DNA from 2 places in the Delftia sp. NA_296.1 genome. Region 2 is predicted to be linked to the other one. Evidence: riboswitches for the same ligand, from Rfam matches in the RefSeq annotation. Region 2 holds a riboswitch; the other holds the start of a gene.
What was found. Region 2 has a riboswitch for glycine ahead of gcvT (glycine cleavage system aminomethyltransferase GcvT). Riboswitches for the same ligand answer to the same signal wherever they lie in the genome.

Region 1: another riboswitch for glycine. It lies ahead of ACUTR7_RS29040 (D-amino acid dehydrogenase); the one in region 2 lies ahead of gcvT (glycine cleavage system aminomethyltransferase GcvT).

Annotation. Positions count from the first base shown of each region.
Region 1 is NZ_JBQZGF010000020.1:6,099-14,718, reverse strand. Features, by position in the region: gene recD (exodeoxyribonuclease V subunit alpha) at 1-611, shown strand, start outside; gene ACUTR7_RS29065 (glutathione S-transferase family protein) at 630-1,292, opposite strand; gene ACUTR7_RS29060 (hypothetical protein) at 1,412-1,771, shown strand; gene ACUTR7_RS29055 (copper chaperone PCu(A)C) at 1,868-2,380, shown strand; gene ACUTR7_RS29050 (PhaM family polyhydroxyalkanoate granule multifunctional regulatory protein) at 2,523-3,479, shown strand; gene ACUTR7_RS29045 (FIST signal transduction protein) at 3,556-4,791, shown strand; gene ACUTR7_RS29040 (D-amino acid dehydrogenase) at 4,842-6,173, opposite strand; glycine riboswitch at 6,266-6,376, opposite strand; partial or broken gene ACUTR7_RS29035 (invasin domain 3-containing protein) at 7,036-8,620, shown strand, end outside.
Region 2 is NZ_JBQZGF010000006.1:195,961-204,580, forward strand. Features, by position in the region: gene ACUTR7_RS16880 (helix-turn-helix domain-containing protein) at 1-494, opposite strand, end outside; gene ACUTR7_RS16885 (Lrp/AsnC family transcriptional regulator) at 500-955, opposite strand; gene ACUTR7_RS16890 (sensor histidine kinase) at 1,323-3,032, shown strand; gene ACUTR7_RS16895 (DMT family transporter) at 3,084-3,575, opposite strand; gene ACUTR7_RS16900 (LysR family transcriptional regulator) at 3,674-4,591, shown strand; gene ACUTR7_RS16905 (fatty acid--CoA ligase) at 4,607-6,211, opposite strand; glycine riboswitch at 6,381-6,492, shown strand; glycine riboswitch at 6,508-6,626, shown strand; gene gcvT (glycine cleavage system aminomethyltransferase GcvT) at 6,686-7,819, shown strand; gene gcvH (glycine cleavage system protein GcvH) at 7,956-8,330, shown strand; gene gcvP (aminomethyl-transferring glycine dehydrogenase) at 8,402-8,620, shown strand, end outside.

The DNA of each region.
Region 1 (8,620 bases), on a different contig from region 2:
CGGACGGCGACTACGAGGCCGCGCACCGGGCCTGGGTGGTCGACGTGCTGCAGGCCTTCGAGCGCTTCCGGCTGCTGTGCGCCGTGCGCGAGGGGGACTGGGGCGTGTCCGGCCTCAACCGGGCGGTGGAGCAGGCCCTGGAAGCGCAGGGCGCGATCCGCCGCAGCGGCGAATGGTATGCGGGCCGGCCCGTCATGGTCACGCGCAACGATGCGCAGCTGGGCGTGTTCAACGGCGACATCGGCATTGCGCTGCCGGGTGGGTCGCATGGCGGGTCACAGGGGGGGCCGCAGGGTGGGCCCGGGCAGCCGCTGCGCGTGTACTTCCTGCAGGGTGACGAGCTGCGCTCGGTCGGTGTCAGCCGCCTGGCCCATGTGGAGACCGCCTTCGCTATGACGGTGCACAAGAGCCAGGGCTCGGAGTTCGAGCACACGGCCCTGGTGCTGCCCTCGCGCGGTGGCAGCGTGCTGGGGCGCGAGCTGGTCTACACCGGCATCACGCGCGCCCGCCAGGCCTTCTCGCTGTTCTCCGAGGTGCCGGGCCTGCTGGCCTCGGCCGTTGGCAGCCCCACGCAGCGCGCCAGCGGGCTGCTGCGCTGGCTGCAGGACTGAGGCGGGCAGGGCGGCGGCTCAGGCCGGAGTCTTGTCGCTGGCGTAGCGGGACATCATCAGCGCCGTATTGGTCTTGCGGTCGGCATTGACCTGCTGCACCGTGGGCCGCTCGGCCATGCGCGCCAGGTACTCGCGCACGGGCAGGTCGGCCAGCACGTCGCGCCCGCCAACGATCTTGCTGGCCGCGCTGACCAGGGGCAGGTGGACGATGGCGCAGCAGTCGGCCAGCGTGAAGCTGTCGCCCGCCACAAAGGGTGAGAAACGCGCGAGCTTGGCGAAGGCCGCCACGTTCTTGTCGAGCTGGGCCAGCGTGCGTTCCCGGGTGGAGTCGCTGACCTGGCCGCCGAAGAAGGCCTGCGGGTAGAGGATGCGCGCCACCAGCTCCAGGTGCAGGTCCAGGTACACGCACAGCTCGCGCACCTTGGCGGCCTCGAAGGCGTCGGTCGGCAGCAGGGCCGGCGAGGGCGACAGCGTCTCCACGTACTCGACCATGGCGGCCGACTCGCACAGGCCCCGGCCGTCGTCGATGCGCAGGTACGGCACCTTGCCCAGCGGCGACAGTGCCATGTCGGTCTCGCCCAGCCAGTCCAGTTCCTCGTTGAAGGGCAGCTGCTTTTCCAGCAGGGCCAGCTTGACCTTGTTGTAGTAGTTGCTGGCCGCGAATCCGCACAGGGTGAGCATGGGTGTCTCCTTGGGTTGTTTGTGGTGAAGGCGAGGGTGCGCGCCTGTGATGGTAGGGGCGGGCAGGGCATGGCGCGGTCCCGGAGATGACGACTGGGGCAGACCCCTAGAATGGCGCCATGCCGCTTCGCCTGCCCTCCACCTTGGCTGCCTGCGCCCGCTGGGTGCTGGGGCTGTGGCTGTGCGTGGCGCTGGCATCGGCGTTTGCGCCGCTGGCGCGTGCCTCGGGCTGGGAGCGCCTGTGCTCGGCCGCTGGCGAATCGGTCTGGGTGCCATCGCCGGCCGGTCAGGACAATGCCCTTGCCGGCAGCCACGGCATCGACTGCCCGCTGTGCCTGCCCCCGCTGGCGCCGCCGCCCGCCCGGTGCAGTGCGGCCCCGGCACCGCTGATGGCAGATGCGCAGCCACGGGCGCACCCGGCCTCCGTCCACAGCGTGGCCATGCCGGCCTTGCCGCAGGCCCGCGCCCCGCCCCGGTGACTCCCCATTTCAATCCCTGCCTCTTTCGCTTGGCTTTTGTTTTTGCAAGGCACACAGACCGTGCAGCAACGTATTGAATTTTCTGGAGAAACCGTGATGACACTGCGTCAATGGACCACCCCTTTCCTGATCGCCGCCTCCCTGTCCATGGGCCTGGCCCATGCCCATGCCGATGCCGCCCACGTCAAGGCCGACGCCGCCTGGGCGCGTGCCAGCGTGCCGGGCCAGCAGGCCACGGGCGCCTTCATGCGCCTGACGGCCGAGGAGCCGCTGCGCCTGGTGGGCGTGGAGTCGCCCGCCGCTGGCGTGGCCGAGGTGCATGAAATGAAGATGGAAGGCGATGTGATGCGCATGCGCGCCATCGACGGCCTGGACCTGCCCAAGGGCGTGGCCGTGGACCTGAAGCCCGGCGGCTACCACGTCATGCTGCAGCAGCTCAAGAGCCCGCTGCTCAAGGACAGCCAGGTGCCCATCACCCTGGTGTTCAAGGATGCCAAGGGCGAAACCTCGCGCCTGAGCCTGCAGGTCCCCGTGCGCGCCATGGCGCCCGGCGCGGCGGCTGCCCCGGCAGCGGGCCACGGCGGCGGCCACGTAGGCCATTCGCACTGAGCCAGCGCCATTGCACCGGGTTTGTGCGCAGCCGCATGCGCATGACTTGCCGTGGACTTGGCGTGTGCCTGGGTTAAGCTGGGAGCATGGCCGGCATCCTTCGCCGGCATGCTCTTCCAACCCAGTCCTAGCGAGTGCTGCCATGAGTGACGCGTCCTCCTTCGGTTTCGGCAAGTTCATCCCCGGTTTCGACTTCCTGCAGGGCCTGGCCCAGAGCGCGGGATCGGCCACGGCCCGGCCCCTGGGGCGCCTGCCCGAATGGGTGGCGCCCACGGTGAGCATCGAGGAGGTGGACAAGCGCATCACCGAACTCAAGGCCGTGCAGTTCTGGCTGGACCAAAATGGCAAGGCGCTGGCCGCCACCATCCAGGCCCTGGAAGTGCAGCGCATGACGCTGTCCACCCTGCAGGGCATGAACGTCAGCATGGGCGAACTGGCGCAGGCCTTCCAGTTCCCCGCCGCTGCGGCCGCCACCGCTGCTGCAGCCACTGCGGGCAAGGGCGCCGCCAGCGCGGGGCAGTCCGACCACTCGGACTGGCCCATGTCCTCCGCCGGCAAGGCCGGCAAGCAGGAAAAGCCGCAGGCCGCGCCCGCGCAGCCCCCTGCCGAGCCGCCTGCAGCTGCTGCGGCCGCTGCATCCGCGGATGCCGGCAGCAAGGCCTCCGGCCCCGAGGCTTCTGCGCCCAAGGACGAGCCGGCCCAGGCCGCCGCCATGGGCCAGGCCATGCAATGGTGGGGCGCACTGACCCAGCAATTCCAGCAGATCGCCGCCAAGGCCATGGCCGAGCCCATGGCCCCCGAGGCCGTGGCTGCCGCACAGCGCGCCACCGGCATGGCCGGCGACATCGCCAAGGCCGCCATGGACCGCATGACGGCCCAGGCTGGCGCCTTCGCCGCGCAGGCAGGCAAGGCGGCTGCACCGGCGGCCAAGGCCCCGGCCGGAGCCGCCAAGGCGGCTGCGAAAGCGCCAGCCAAAGCTCCAGCCAAAGCGCCAGCCAAGGCAGCGGCCAGGAAGACGGCGGCAAAGACCACCGCAAAGACAACAGCCAAGGCACCGGCCGCAGGCAAGTCGCCGGCCAAGAGCCGGCCACCGCGCTGAGCGGCACGGCGGCTCCCATGGATGGTCTAGAGCCCTCCGCAAGCCGGGCGCTGGCAGGGCTAGAAAGAAGGTTGGAATGTCGTTGTTTCCTGTAGGCCATGCCAGCCATTCCGACTGGCGCGCCGCGGCCGATGCGGTGCTGCTGCAACTGCGCTCGCAGATGGCCGATCCGGGCCACGCGCAGCGGCCCCGACTGGGCCTGGTGTACCTGTCCCACGCGCATGCCGCCCATGCAAGACCGTTGCTGCAGCATCTGGCCAGGGCCTTGCCCCATGTGGCGGACTGGGCTGGCTGCTCGGCCGGTGGCGTGCTGGCCATGTCCCATGAATACCTGTCCGGTTCCGCGCTCGCGGTGATGCTGCTCGATGTGCCGGCGGCGCACTACCGCCTGTATTCGGGCCTGGCGCCGTTGCATGCGCCGGGCGGCGAGGCCGGGTTCACGGCCCATTCGGCCCTGGTCCATGCCGGAGGCGGCCAGCCCGAGCTGGCCGAGTTGCTGTACGAGCTGTCCGAGCGCACCGAGTCCGGCCTGCTGTTCGGCGGCGTGGGCGATGACGGGGACGATGGCGTGGAGGGCGTGCAGATCGCCTGCCGCACCGAGGACCTGCATGCGCAGCATGCGGATGCGCGCGGCATTTTCAGCGGAGGCTTCTCGGGCGTGGCCTTCGGTGCGGGCGTGCCCTGCATCACGGGCATGGCCCAGGGCTGCGTGCCGCTGGGCGAGGGCCTGGAGATCACCGAGGCGCGCGGCGCCCTGGTCACCGGGCTCAATGGCGATCCGGCCTTGCAGTGCCTGCTGCAACTGCTGGGCGTGGAGCTGGAAGGCAGCGACTGGCAGCCCGCGCTGACCACGGTGCGCAGCACGCTGGCGGCCATTGCGCCGCCGGGCCGGGGCATGGCCCACGGCGTGCTCACCGAAGAGGCCCAGGTGCTGACCCTGGTCGGGCTGGACCCGCTGCGCCAGGGCGTGGCCCTGTCATCGGCCGTGGAGGCCGGGCATTCGGTGATCTTCTGCCGCCGCCAGGCCCAGGTCGCGCGCCAGGAACTGCTGCAACTGGGCGCTGCGCTGCGCGATGCGGCGGAGCCCGAGGAGGCGGCGCCCGAAGGCGAGGCACAGCCCCGCATCCGTGGCGCCATCTACATCAGTTGCCGGGGCCGCGGCGGCGGCCTGTTCGGCGGCCCCGATGCCGAACTGCGCACCCTGCGCCACGCACTGGGCGATGTGCCATTGATCGGCTTCGTCGCCGAAGCCGAGATCATGGACGCCCGCCTGCACCGCTTCGCCGGGGTGTTGACGGTGTTCACTGCCTAGGCGCCGTACACGCCGTACACGCCGTACACACGGTACACACCGTCTGCACCTCAGACCGCGCGCGGGCGCACCGTGCCTGCGCTGCGATCCGGGTCCATGGCTGCGGCCCCCAGAAAATCGAAATCCACGGCCGGCTGCCTGCCGCTGACCAGGTCGGCCAGCGCCATGCCGGAGCCGCAGGCATGGGTCCAGCCCAGCGTGCCGTGGCCGGTGTTCAGGAACAGGTTGGCGATGGGCGAGCGCCCGATCAGCGGCACATTGCTGGGCGTGGCGGGGCGCAGGCCGCTCCAGAACTGGGCGCGCCCGGTATCGCCGGCGCCGGGGAACAGCTGCTGCACGCGCCGCACGATGGCCTCGCAGCGCACGGGGTCCAGGTTGCGGTCGTAGCCGTTGAACTCGGCCGTGCCGGCAATGCGCAGGCGGTCGCCCCGCGCGCCGGTGTAGCGCGAGAACACCAGCTTGAACTCATCGTCCGTGAGGCTGACCTGGTAGGCCTTGGCGGGGTCCAGCACCGGCAGGGTCACGGAGTAGCCCTTGGCCGGGTAGATGGGCAGGTGCAGCCCCAGCGGCTGGGCCAGCAGCGGGCTGAACGAGCCCATGGCCAGCACATAGGCGTCGCCCTGGATGCGTTCGTAGCGGCCATCGGCATTGGTCACCTCCACGTGGTCGATATGGCGGCTGGCGCCCGCACCCGTGGTGCGCAGCGCCATGACGTGGTGGCCGTGGCGGAACTGCACGCCCGTGGTGGTGGCAATGCGTGCCAGCTCGCGGGTGAAGAGGTTGGCGTCGCCCGATTCATCCTCGGCCGTATAGGTGGCGCCCGCTATCTGCCCGCGCACATGGGCCAGGGCCGGCTCCAGGCGCACGGCTTCGTCGGCGTCGATCAGGCGGCGGTCGCAGCCCAGGGCCTGCATCTGCTCGGTGGGCTTGAGCGCACCCTCGAACTCGCGGGCGTTCGTGTAGAAGTGCAGGATGCCCTGCATGCGCTGCTCGTACTGGATGCCGGTGTCCGACCGCAGCTGCTGCAGGGCCTCGCGGCTGTAGGTGCCCAGGCGAACGATCTGCTGGATGTTGTGGCGCGTGCGCGCGGGCGTGCAGTTGCGCAGGAAGGACAGACCCCAGAGCCACTGGCGCATGTCGGCGCGCAGGCGGAACAGCAGGGGGGCGTCCTGCCGGCCCAGCCAGCCCAGCAACTTCAGCGGTGCGCCGGGGTTGGCCCAGGGTTCGGCATGGCTGACCGAGATCTGCCCGCCGTTGGCAAAGCTGGTTTCGGCGCCGGGCGCAGCCTGGCGGTCGATGACGGTCACTTCATGACCGAGAGATTGCAGATAGTAGGCCGAGGCGGTGCCGATCAGGCCGGCTCCGAGAACGATGACGCGCATGACAATGCCCTTTCAAAGGCATGTGCCGGTCACGCGGAAGCTGGTAGCTATGGATTCAATAGCAAGCAGCCGGCGTCCGTCGTGACGCAGCTGCCGCTCCCCCTGTCCTTGGTACCTGAGAGATTCACCGCCGTCCATGGGAACGGGGCTTGCTCCTTCGGTGCGCCGCATATTGCGTGCGGCGGCTCTCCAGACGGCATGTTGTGTTTGCAGTACGGAACCTGAGCGTGTATGGGAGTTTGCGCCTTCGGTGAGGCTCGGCACCGTGGTGCCCGCCTGCTCTCCTGCAGGGGCGATTCTATGTGGCTTGCGCAGCCGGTTCCAGTCGTACTGGGGATACCACCAGTTACTACCTGTATGTGGTGTGGCCGATTCAGGGTATTCCCTATATCGCTCAAGCGCCTCCCTCGTAGCGCTGGCACGAGCCTTCGATTTCATGTAAAAAAACTATTGAAATAGAAAAAAACATGATTTAGCCTATCGGTATGTGTGGTGGTTTGACAGCGCATGTTCTGATCGATTGAACCTCCATGGGGTAACCATGGGTTGTATATCTGTCGGATAGGCGACTTACCGTTGCACAGGTGAAGGTCTATGGAAACTGGCCCGCCACTGGAAAAAATACAAGCACGGTGAATATGGTTCGTTGAGGGAGGAAAAAAATGATTTGCATCGCAAACCCGGCTGAAGTTGTGCCCGGCTCAATGGGCAATGGAGCAGTGCGCAAGCGCTGATGGAAATCCACCTTTTTTGATTGACGCGCAGGATCTGCGCGAAACCCTGTTACTTCCAATGTCACCGGTTGCAAGGTGAGTTGTGAGTTCTTGACTCAAATAGAACTATCCGAGGTGCGGCGATGCAAATGCGCTGGGTACAACTGATGGCCATTGCCATTGGGGAAAATATTTTCCTGTCTGATTTCCTTGAAAAAATGGGGAATATCATGCGCGTTCTTGATCGCCTGCCTAGTTCGGTGTTTTTACGAAAATGGCGTGCAGCGAGGTACTTGTTCTCGTTGCTGCTGCTTTCGTGCGCCGGTATTTCATCCACGGCACTCGCGGCGACCATCGTTTTCACGGTCACCGACAACAGCGACGCTCCAAATGCCAATGCAACGACACCAACCACCTGTGTCAGCACGCTGGGGGGTACCTTTGCTGGCGCATGTACGCTGCGAGCGGCCATTCAGGCAGCCAACTACACGCTACAAACGCTGGATCCGAGTGCCGATGTTTCCATCGTCTTTGCGCCGACACTGTCTACGTCGGTACGAACCATACAGAGCGGGACATCCAAGGATGCGGCGGGAAACCTCCATCCGTATGTCGACAATCAGACGGTTTACGTGCGCTGTGCCAACACATTCGTCAGCGGAGCCCAGTCCGGCGCCGTGACGGGAGCCACCAATGCCTGTGGTCAAACCCAGATGATCAGCGGCGGCGATACGGGCACCACCACTGGTGCCGGTGGTGCCTGGTACTGGCTCAAAGGCACCGTGCCAGCCGGCACGGGCTCATTGACCATCGATTTCGGGGGAGTCATACAAGTCCAGAACTGGGCGGACTCCGCCTGGGAAACTTTTTATCTTGGTGGGAAGAACATCACGCTCACCAATTCGCCCAACATGACCTGTGGCGAAGCGGTATTCGTCGTTGGCTCCCCGGCGAACAATGTCACCATTGATCGCGTCGGCCTGGTGAATGTGGCGCCAACCCCTGCGGGAGAGGGGACGCCGTTCAACTGCGAGCTGTACGCGGAGATTCATCAAGGCGCACAAAACGTATTCTTTACCAATAGCACGATCAATTCCGCGATATGGAATGGAAATTACGGCAATAACAAGGGCTCGGCCATTTCCGTTGCCGCAAGCAACGGTACAGGCACGGTTTCCAACATTGTTGTCGATAATTTCACTGTAACGAATCTGCCCAATCCTATCGGGGGAATGCAGCTCGAGCAGTTTTTCCAGGTCATGTCGAACATGACCGTCAACGGATTGACGATCAAAAATTCGAATATCGCACTGAGCCCGACTGGTGGAAATGCGCCCAGGGCCGTGGTGTCGGTTGATGGAACGATCAGCCTGGCCAATGGAATTGGTCTGGCCGTGACGGGTAATACCTTCTCGCTGCCTATCGCCGCCTATACCGGGTCATCGCCAACGCATGTGTCGGCACCAACGGTGAATACGGCAGCCTCAGGCACGACGCAGGTAGTGACGGTGACCGATAACAACTTCACTGGCGGCGGGGACGGGGTGAATATCGGTGGTACGGGTACGGCACCAGGATTGATTGGCAACAACAAGATGACAAGCCAGTCGAGAAGTGCCATTCGTATCACTACGCGTGATTTCTTCAAGATTTCTCAGAACACGCTGTTTTCCGTGCCTGTGGCTGCAAACTCAGGCATCAGTTTGCTGACGACGGGCAATGGACAAACCGGAT
Region 2 (8,620 bases):
TCATCCCGCCCGGCTGCAGCCGCCACATTGAACAGCTCCATGGCCTGCCGGTCCGGCGCCGGGGCGTCGCGGCCCATTTGCAACAGTCCATGGATGAACACGGCCTGCCCTGCGCCCGGCTGCGCATCGTTGATGCGTTGCACCCACTCCCGCGCGTGCGGCCCCAGCAGATCACCCAGTTCCACCGCCTGCCCCACGATCTCGTCCATGGGCAGGCCCAGCCAGGCGCTGGCCGCACCGGGGCCGAAGCGCGCCCCCCATACCTCGGACCCCGGCACCAGCGCAGGCCGCGCAGCCACCCTGTCAGGCCCCACGGCCAGCAGTTGCCCGCCTTTGCAGACGATGTCCACGCAGCCATCGGGCACCACGAGAAAGCCGCCGGCATAGTCCGGGGCCACGGTGCTGCTCCACAGGCACTGGAAGTGCGGCTGCAGGGCGGGCGGCGGGGAGTGTTCGCGGTAGGGGGCGGGCGGCGGCGCCTGGCCAGAGGGCATGGATTTCAGACCCCCAGCGGCAGGTCGGCCTTCTTCAGCGTGCGCAGCACAAAGCTGGACTGGCTGTGGCGTATGCCCTTGATCTTGTAGAGCTTCTCGCGCAGCAGGCGCTCGTAGTCACGCGTGTCCTTGACGACGACGCGCAGCAGGTAGTCGTACTCGCCCGAGACCAGATGCGCCTCCACCACCTCGGGAATGGTCGCCAGCATCTCGCCGAATTTCTCCAGCGTGTTGTCCGAATGGCTGTCCAGAGTGACCTGCACCAGCACCGTATCGCCCAGGCCCAGCGCCAGCGGGTTCAGGCGCACGGTATAGCCCTCGATCACCCCCGCCTCTTCCAGCTTCTTGATGCGCGCCCAGCAGGGCGAGGCGCTCAGACCCACGGCAGCGCCGATTTCCTGCAGGCTGGCGCGCGCGTTGGCCTGCAGGGCGGAAAGAATCTTTCTGTCGAGGATGTCCATGGCCAGCAATCTACTGCAAAACAGGCAGGCGCAGAATAATTTTCTGTAGCAACGCCTGTTTTGAAGAAATAAAGCAGCATTTTCTGAGACCAAACGCGCACACTTGTCTGCATGGGAGCACGCTTACCGGCGCAGCAAAACCATTCACCCAGCCCCGCCGACTACCGCCAGCGCCCGGATGCGTGATCCAGACCAGGAGCCCGTTACAGGCCGCCCCGCTTATCCGCAGCGGGGCGGCCTGTTGCATTGGGGCACCTGGCAGACGGCAGACAGCGCTTTCCCGCAATGGCCGCCGGTGCACAATGGCCCCCCGCAAGCCTGCACGGCGGACATATACGGGCGCACGCCACATCAACCAATCGGACCCTTGATCCACACGCAAGACAACCCCACCGAAGGCGGCCGGAAGCACTGGCAAACGGGTGCTGCAACGCAATGGCTGGTGCAGGCCCTGGCAGCCGCAGCGCTTCTGGCACTGCTCACCTGCTTGCTGCCCAACCCCCAGGCCGCCCAGGGCATTGCGGTCTTTCCCGGCAGGAGCATGGCGCCGGCCGCCATGCTGCTGTACGCGTACATGGGCTCGGCCCTGGCCATCACGCTGATGAGCCTGATCCTGTGGTGCTGGCTCAGGGAAAGGCTCTACATTCTTTGCGCCGCGCTCCTGGCAGCCGGCTTTGCCTACGCCGCCTTCCGTTACCGGCCCGAAGGCCTGTGGCTGCCCGGCGCCGACCAGCCCCAGCATGCACTTTCCATCGCCTACTGCAGCTTCTGTGTGGTGGCGACGGTGTTTTTCAGCCAATTGTTCGAGTTCCGCCGCCATTGGATCTGGGCTGCGCACCTCTTCAGCGTGGTGGCCTGGCTGAATGCCATCGCACTGGGCCTGGCACTGTTGGGGGGCTATCCGCAGATCTCGCGTGCCGTGGTGTTCACGGCCCTGGTGTCCACATCGTTCGGTGCGGTCTTCGTGCTGTACCTGCTGGTGGTTCGAAGGCAGTGGCAATACCTGCCGGGCGCGCTGGCGTTTGCGGTGCCTTCCGCCCTGGGCATCCTGAACCTGCTGAGAACCCAGGGCCTGCTGCCGGATGTTGCGCTGCCATCGGCCCAGATGCTGTGGTTTGCCGGGCGTGTTTCCGAGGCCATCCTGCTGGGAATGGCGGTGACCAACCGCACGCGGGTGGCGGAGCGTGCCCTGCGCAGTGAGCGGATGCAGGCCCTGTCACGCGCCCAGGCTGCCGAACGCGAGCTGGAGTCCAAGGTGCTGCAGCGCACCGCACAGCTGCAAACGGCCCAGCAGGCCTTGCAGACGGCCTTGCACAGCGAGCGGGAGATGCGGCTGGAGCAGCGCCAGTTCTTCAACATGATCAACCACGAGTTCCGCACCCCGCTCACCATCGTGGACGGCGCCGCGACCGAGCTGCAGACGTTCCCGACGACGGATGCGGACTCCCTCATCGAGCAGGCGTCCCAGATACGCAGGGCCTCGCGCCGGCTGATGACCCTGGTGGACACCTGCCTGATCAGCGACCGGCTGGACGCGGGCGCGTTCCGGCTGCAACTGGAGCAGACGCCATTGGATGAACTCCTGGAGGAGTCTGCAGAGCTCGTCGGCTGGTCCCGGCGGCATCGCCTGAAACTGGATCTGGAACACGGCCCGCAGCAATGGCAATGCGACCCTGTCCTGGTGCGCATAGCCATCTCCAACCTTGTCGGCAACGCCATCAAATATGCCAAGGCGGGCGACATCACCCTGGCCGCCCGCTGCGATGCGTCCGGTGACCTGCTGATTTCCGTCAGCGACCAGGGGCCGGGCCTTGCGCCCGAAGCGGCAGGACAGGTTTTCGAGCCCTATGAACGCGCAAGCGCCACCCGGCACGTCAACGGGCATGGTCTGGGCCTGTCCGTGGTCAGGCGCATCGCCAGGCTGCACGCAGGCGACGCGTTCTTCCAGCCGGCTGCCGGAGGCGGGGCCTGCTTTGTCATCCGGCTGGGCCGGTTCCTGCCCGGCACGGCAGATGCCCGCCAGGAACGCCCGCCAGCGGCAAGGCCGGCCGCCGTGCCGCCGGGCATGCCCGCCTGACGCGGGCAAGGCCGTGGCCTTCGCCCCTGAAGCAGGGCGTGCTCGCGGCGCTTAGGGGGCCGCCGCTGCACGGGCCGTCCCGCCCTGCACCACCAGCAGCACGCCACCCAGGATCAAGGCCACGCCGGCCAGGCGCGTCGCATTGACCGGCCGTGCACCCAGGCCCATCAGGCCGAAGTGGTCCACCAGCACCGAGACCACGATCTGCCCCGCCACCACGCAAACCAGGAAGCCGCCTGCGCCCAGCCTGGGCGTGACGGCGGCCGCGCTGGCCACATAGATGGCCCCCAGTACACCGCCTATCCATAGCCACCATGGCCCCGCTGCCGCCTGGGCCATGGCCGGAGCGGGCGCGCGCAGCACCCACAGTGTAGGCACCACGACCATGACGCTCACGACCAGCGAGACCAGCGCGCCCCACAGCGGGTGGCCCAGCAGGCGGCCCACCAGGGCATTGCTGGCGGCCTGGAATGGCAGGATGGCCCCCGCCAGCAGCGCCAGGGCCACGGGAGCAAGGGCGGTGAATGTGCTTTTACCTGTCATGCAGCAAGACCTTTCTTCTTCTGTCAATCGATGCCTGCATGCTCTCGCATCCAGCACGTTGATGGAAATCGTTTGTGTGCACGGTCTATATTCATGGCATGGATGAACTGCGCCGGATCGACCTCAACCTGCTGCTGGCCCTGCACGCCCTGCTGGCCGAAAAACATGTGACGCGCGCGGCCGTGCGCCTGCACAAGAGCCAGCCGGCCATGAGCCATTCGCTGGCGCAGCTGCGCGAGCATCTGGGCGACCCGTTGCTGGTGCGGCGCGGCGGCCGCATGGCGCTGACGGCACGCGCGCAAGGCCTGGTTCAACCGCTGGCGGATGCGCTGGGCAGCCTCAACGGCTTGCTGGCACAGGCGGAGTTCGACCCGGCCCACGCACGCGGACGGCTGCGGCTGGCGCTGTCGGACTACGCATCGCGCATCGTGCTGCCGCCGCTGATGCGGCATCTGCGCCAGCACGCACCCGGGCTGGACCTGGCCATCAGCCAGTCCACGCGCGAGGTGATGCTGGCCCAGCTGGCCGATGGCGAACTGGACCTGGCCCTGGGCCCCTTCCCCGACGCACCCGACCTGCCCGAGGGCATCGAGGTGCAGGATCTGTTCCAGGAGCAGTTCGTGAGCGTGGCCGACCAGGCCGTGCTGCCGGCACGCGGCGGGCTGTCACTGCAGGACTGGCTGCAGCGCCCGCACGTCATGCTGGCCATGCGGCCCGACGCCAGCGAGGAAATCGAACGGGCGCTTGCCGCCCAAGGCCTGAGCCGCCGCGTGGTGCTGGCCCTGCCCCACTGGAGCGCGGCGCTGGAGGTGCTGGCAGGCACCGACCTCGTGCTGACCGTGGGCAGCCGCGCCATTGGCGACCTGCGCCGCCACAAAACGCTGCGCCGTTTCGCTCCGCCGCTGGAGCTGCCCCGGTTTGCCTACCAGCAGGCCTGGCATGTGCGCAAGCAGGGGGATGCCATGCATCGGTGGCTGCGCAACTCGATGGCGCAGTGCTGTACTGCGCAGAAGTAAACGCAGGCCGCAGCCTCAGGCTGCCACCACCACCCTCAGCAACTGCTTCTGTATCTTCCCGCTGGCCGTCTTGGGCAGGGCCTCGCGGAAGTGGTAGCGGCGCGGGCGCTTGTAGGCGGCCAGGCGGTCGCCGTGGACCAGGAAGGCGTCCAGCGCCTCGGCCGTGGGCGTGGCGCCAGGCTTGGCGACCACGTGGGCGGCGACGATCTGGCCCCAGCGCTCATCAGCCTCGCCGATGACGGCGACTTCGAGCACATCGGCGTGCTCGACCAGGGCGTCTTCCACTTCGCGGGGATAGACGCTCTCGGCGCCCGAATTGATCATGTAGTCGATGCGGTCACGGATCCAGAGATAGCCATCGTCGTCGATGTGGCCCAGGTCGCCCGTGTGGTACCAGCCGTGCGCCAGCGCGCGGGTGTTGGCGTCAGGGCGGTTGAGGTAGCCGGCCATCATGCAGGGGCCGCGCACCAGGATCTCGCCCACCTCGCCTGGCAGGCAGGCCTCGGCCGGATCGGTGGGGGCGTTGTCTTCGCGCAGGCGCGCCACGATGAGGTCATGGCCCATGGAGGGCAGCCCCGCCGAGCCCGCGTGCGAAAGCTGCTCGCGCGGCAGGAGGATGGACATGCAGGGCCCCATCTCGGTGGTGCCGTAGACCTGGACCAGGTCGCTGCCGACCTTGCGCGTCCATTCGCGGATCAGGTGCGGCGCCATGGAGGCGCCGCCGTACTCCACCAGCCGCAGCGCGGGCGCCTGCTCGGGCGAGGCAATGGGGTCGGCCAGCAGCATGGTGACCATGGTGGGTGCCGCGAAGAAGAAGCTCACGCGCTCTTCGCGGATCAGGCGCCAGGCCTCGGCCACGTCGAAGCGGCGCAGCAGCACCTGGGTGGCCCCGGCCTGCAGGCGCGGCAAAAAGCTGGTGTGCAGCTCGGCCGTGTGATTGAGCGGCGCCATGGCCAGGCCCACGTCGTCGCGCGTGAACTGCATGGTCTGGTGCATGAGGGCGTTGTGCGCCAGCTTGCTGCGGTGCGTATGCAGCACGCCCTTGGGCCGGCCCGTGGTGCCGCTGGTGTACATGAGGATGCAGGGGTCGCTCTCGCGCACATGGGCCTGGGGCGGCGCGCTGCTGCGGCCCCTGGCCAGGGCGGACAGGCGCTGCGTGGCCCAGATCGGCAGCGGGTCGGCCGGGGCATCGTCGGCAAAGATCCAGTGCTCGATGCCCGTGCCAGTGCCGCCGCCTTCGGCCTTGAGCAGGGCCTGGGCGCGTGCGGCCACCTCGCCGCCCTCGTGCTCGAACACCAGGGCGCGCGCTGCGCCGTCCTTGAGGATGAAGGCCAGCTCCTGCGCCGCCAGCCGGTAGTTGATGGGGTTGAAGATGGCGCCCAGGCGCGCGGCCGCCAGCATGGTGAAGACAAAGGACGGCGTGTTGTAGAGAAAGGCCGCGACCACGTCGCCATGGCCTATGCCCAGTTCGGCCAGGCCGTGGGCGTGGCGGTTGACTTCGGCATCGAGCTGGGCGTAGGTCCAGGCGCGGCGCTCGCCGCCCTCCCACGCGACCAGGGCTTCCTTGTTCGGCAGGTAACGTGCCGGCCAGGCCAATGTGTCTCCCAGCGTCTGCTGCATGTGCGCTTCTTCCTTCTCGCTCACGAGATTTCATATATCGATGCATCTCAATGTAGGAGATTTTTTAGACAGTTATGCAATTTGCAAATGCATCCATGCAGGCAAGCGCATGGAACGGCAGTCGGCCCGCGGAAATCCCGAAGCCGCGCGGACGCTGGCCGCAGCTAGAATGCGCCGGTCAGGAGAGAGTGCCCGCCCGGCCGCAATGGTCACAGGCAGCGGCACCGCCGAAGGCGCAGGGTTCGCCCCGAACGCTCAGGCAAAAGGACTGGCACCGCCTGCCGCCACGGCCGCAGGCGTTCCTAGCTGGAGAGAGATGCAGGGCACGGCGGTGTGCCCCATCCACCGAAGGAGCAAGCCCCACGCATGGAAGGTGCGGGTGAATCTCTCAGGTAAAGCGGACAGCAGGGCAGGACATCCCGGGATTCCGGGATGGCGTTGTGCCTTGCCCCTTGCCGAAAAGAGAGTCCCTCCTTGACCGCCGCCTCCACCACCGATCTGCTCAAGACCCCGCTGTTCGACCTGCACCAGGAACTGGGCGCGCGCATGGTGCCGTTTGCCGGCTACTCCATGCCCGTGCAATACCCGCAGGGGCTGATGGCCGAGCATCTGCACACGCGTGAGGCGGCAGGCCTGTTCGATGTCTCGCACATGGGCCAGATCAGCCTGCGCGGCCCGGATGCCGGCGCGGCGCTGGAATCGCTGCTGCCCATGGACGTGCTGGGCCTGGGCGAACACCGCCAGCGCTACGGCCTGCTGCTCAACGACGCGGGCGGCATCCTGGACGACCTGATGTTCGTGCGCCGCGAGGACGACCTGTTCCTGATCGTCAACGGCGCCTGCAAGCACGAAGACCTGGCGCACATCCAGGCCCGCATCGGCCAGCGCTGTGAAATCGAGCCCCAGTTCGACCGGGGCCTGCTGGCGCTGCAGGGCCCGCAGGCAGCAGCCGCCATGGAGCGCCTGCTGCCCGACACGGCCGGGCTGGTGTTCATGACGGGCGGCTACTTCGATTGGGAAGGCGCCGAGCTGTACATCACGCGCAGCGGCTATACCGGCGAGGACGGCTTCGAGATCTCCTTGCCCGCCAGCCACGCCGAGGCCTTTGCCTGTGCCCTGCTGGCCCAGCCCGAAGTCAGGCCCGTGGGCCTGGGCGCGCGCAATTCGCTGCGCCTGGAAGCCGGCCTGTGCCTGTACGGCAACGATCTGGACACGACCACCACCCCGACCGAGGCCGCCCTGAACTGGGCCGTGCAGAAGGTCCGCCGCATCGGTGGCGAGCGCGAAGGCGGCTTTCCCGGCGCGGCCACCGTGCTGGCCCAGCTGCAGTCGCCCGAGCTGCTCACGCGCAAGCGCGTGGGCCTGGTGGCCCTGGAGCGCGTACCCGTGCGCGAAGGCACGGAGCTGCTGGATGCCAGCGGCCGCAAGGTCGGCCAGGTCACCAGCGGCCTGCTGTCGCCCACGCTGAACCAGCCCGTGGCACTGGCCTATGTGGAGCCGGGCAGCGCCGCGATCGGCACCACGCTGCAGGCCATGGTGCGCGGCAAGGCCGTGCCCATGCAGGTGCAGGCCACGCCCTTCGTGGCGCCCCGCTATCACCGCGGTTGAGGACAGCCTGCGCGCTTGGCGTGGATCGAGTTCAGCGGATTCGTTTTTCCTGCCATCGCATGCCGCTACAGTGCGCACTGACCTTTCTCAAACCGCCTTTCACAGGTTTCTTTTTCAGTTTCTATCGGAGCAAGCCATGAGCATCCAGTATTCCAAGGACCACGAATGGATCAACGCCGCCAACCCTGACGCGGCCATCGTCGGCATCACCCTCCACGCGCAGGATGCGCTGGGCGACGTGGTGTTCGTCGATCTGCCCGCCGTGGGCACCAGCTTCAACCAGGGCGATGTGGCCGGCGTGGTCGAGTCCGTCAAGGCCGCCGCCGATGTCTACATGCCCGTCAGCGGCGAGATCGTCGAAGTCAACGAAGCCCTGCGCGACGACCCCTCCCTGGCCAACAGCGACCCGCTGGGCGAAGGCTGGTTCTTCAAGGTCAAGCTCAGCGACGCAGGCCAGCTGGCCGCGCTGCTCGACGAAGCTGCCTACACGGCCTTCGCACAGAGCAACTGACGCCACTTTCCGGCCAGGACGGGCGCCAGGGCCCGCCCTGGCGCTTTTCAGCTTTTGAGACAGGTCCCTCCATGCTGATGTCCTCCACCCAGCCCCTTGCCGCCCTCGAGAACGCCACCGAATTCGTGGCCCGCCATATCGGCATTGCGCCCGAAGACGAGGCCCACATGCTCAGCGCCATTGGCGCGGCATCGCGCGATGCGCTGATCGACGCCATCGTCCCGCCCTCCATCCGGCGCCACCAGCCCATGGCGCTGCCGCCAGCGGCCACCGAGGCCCAGGCGTTGGCC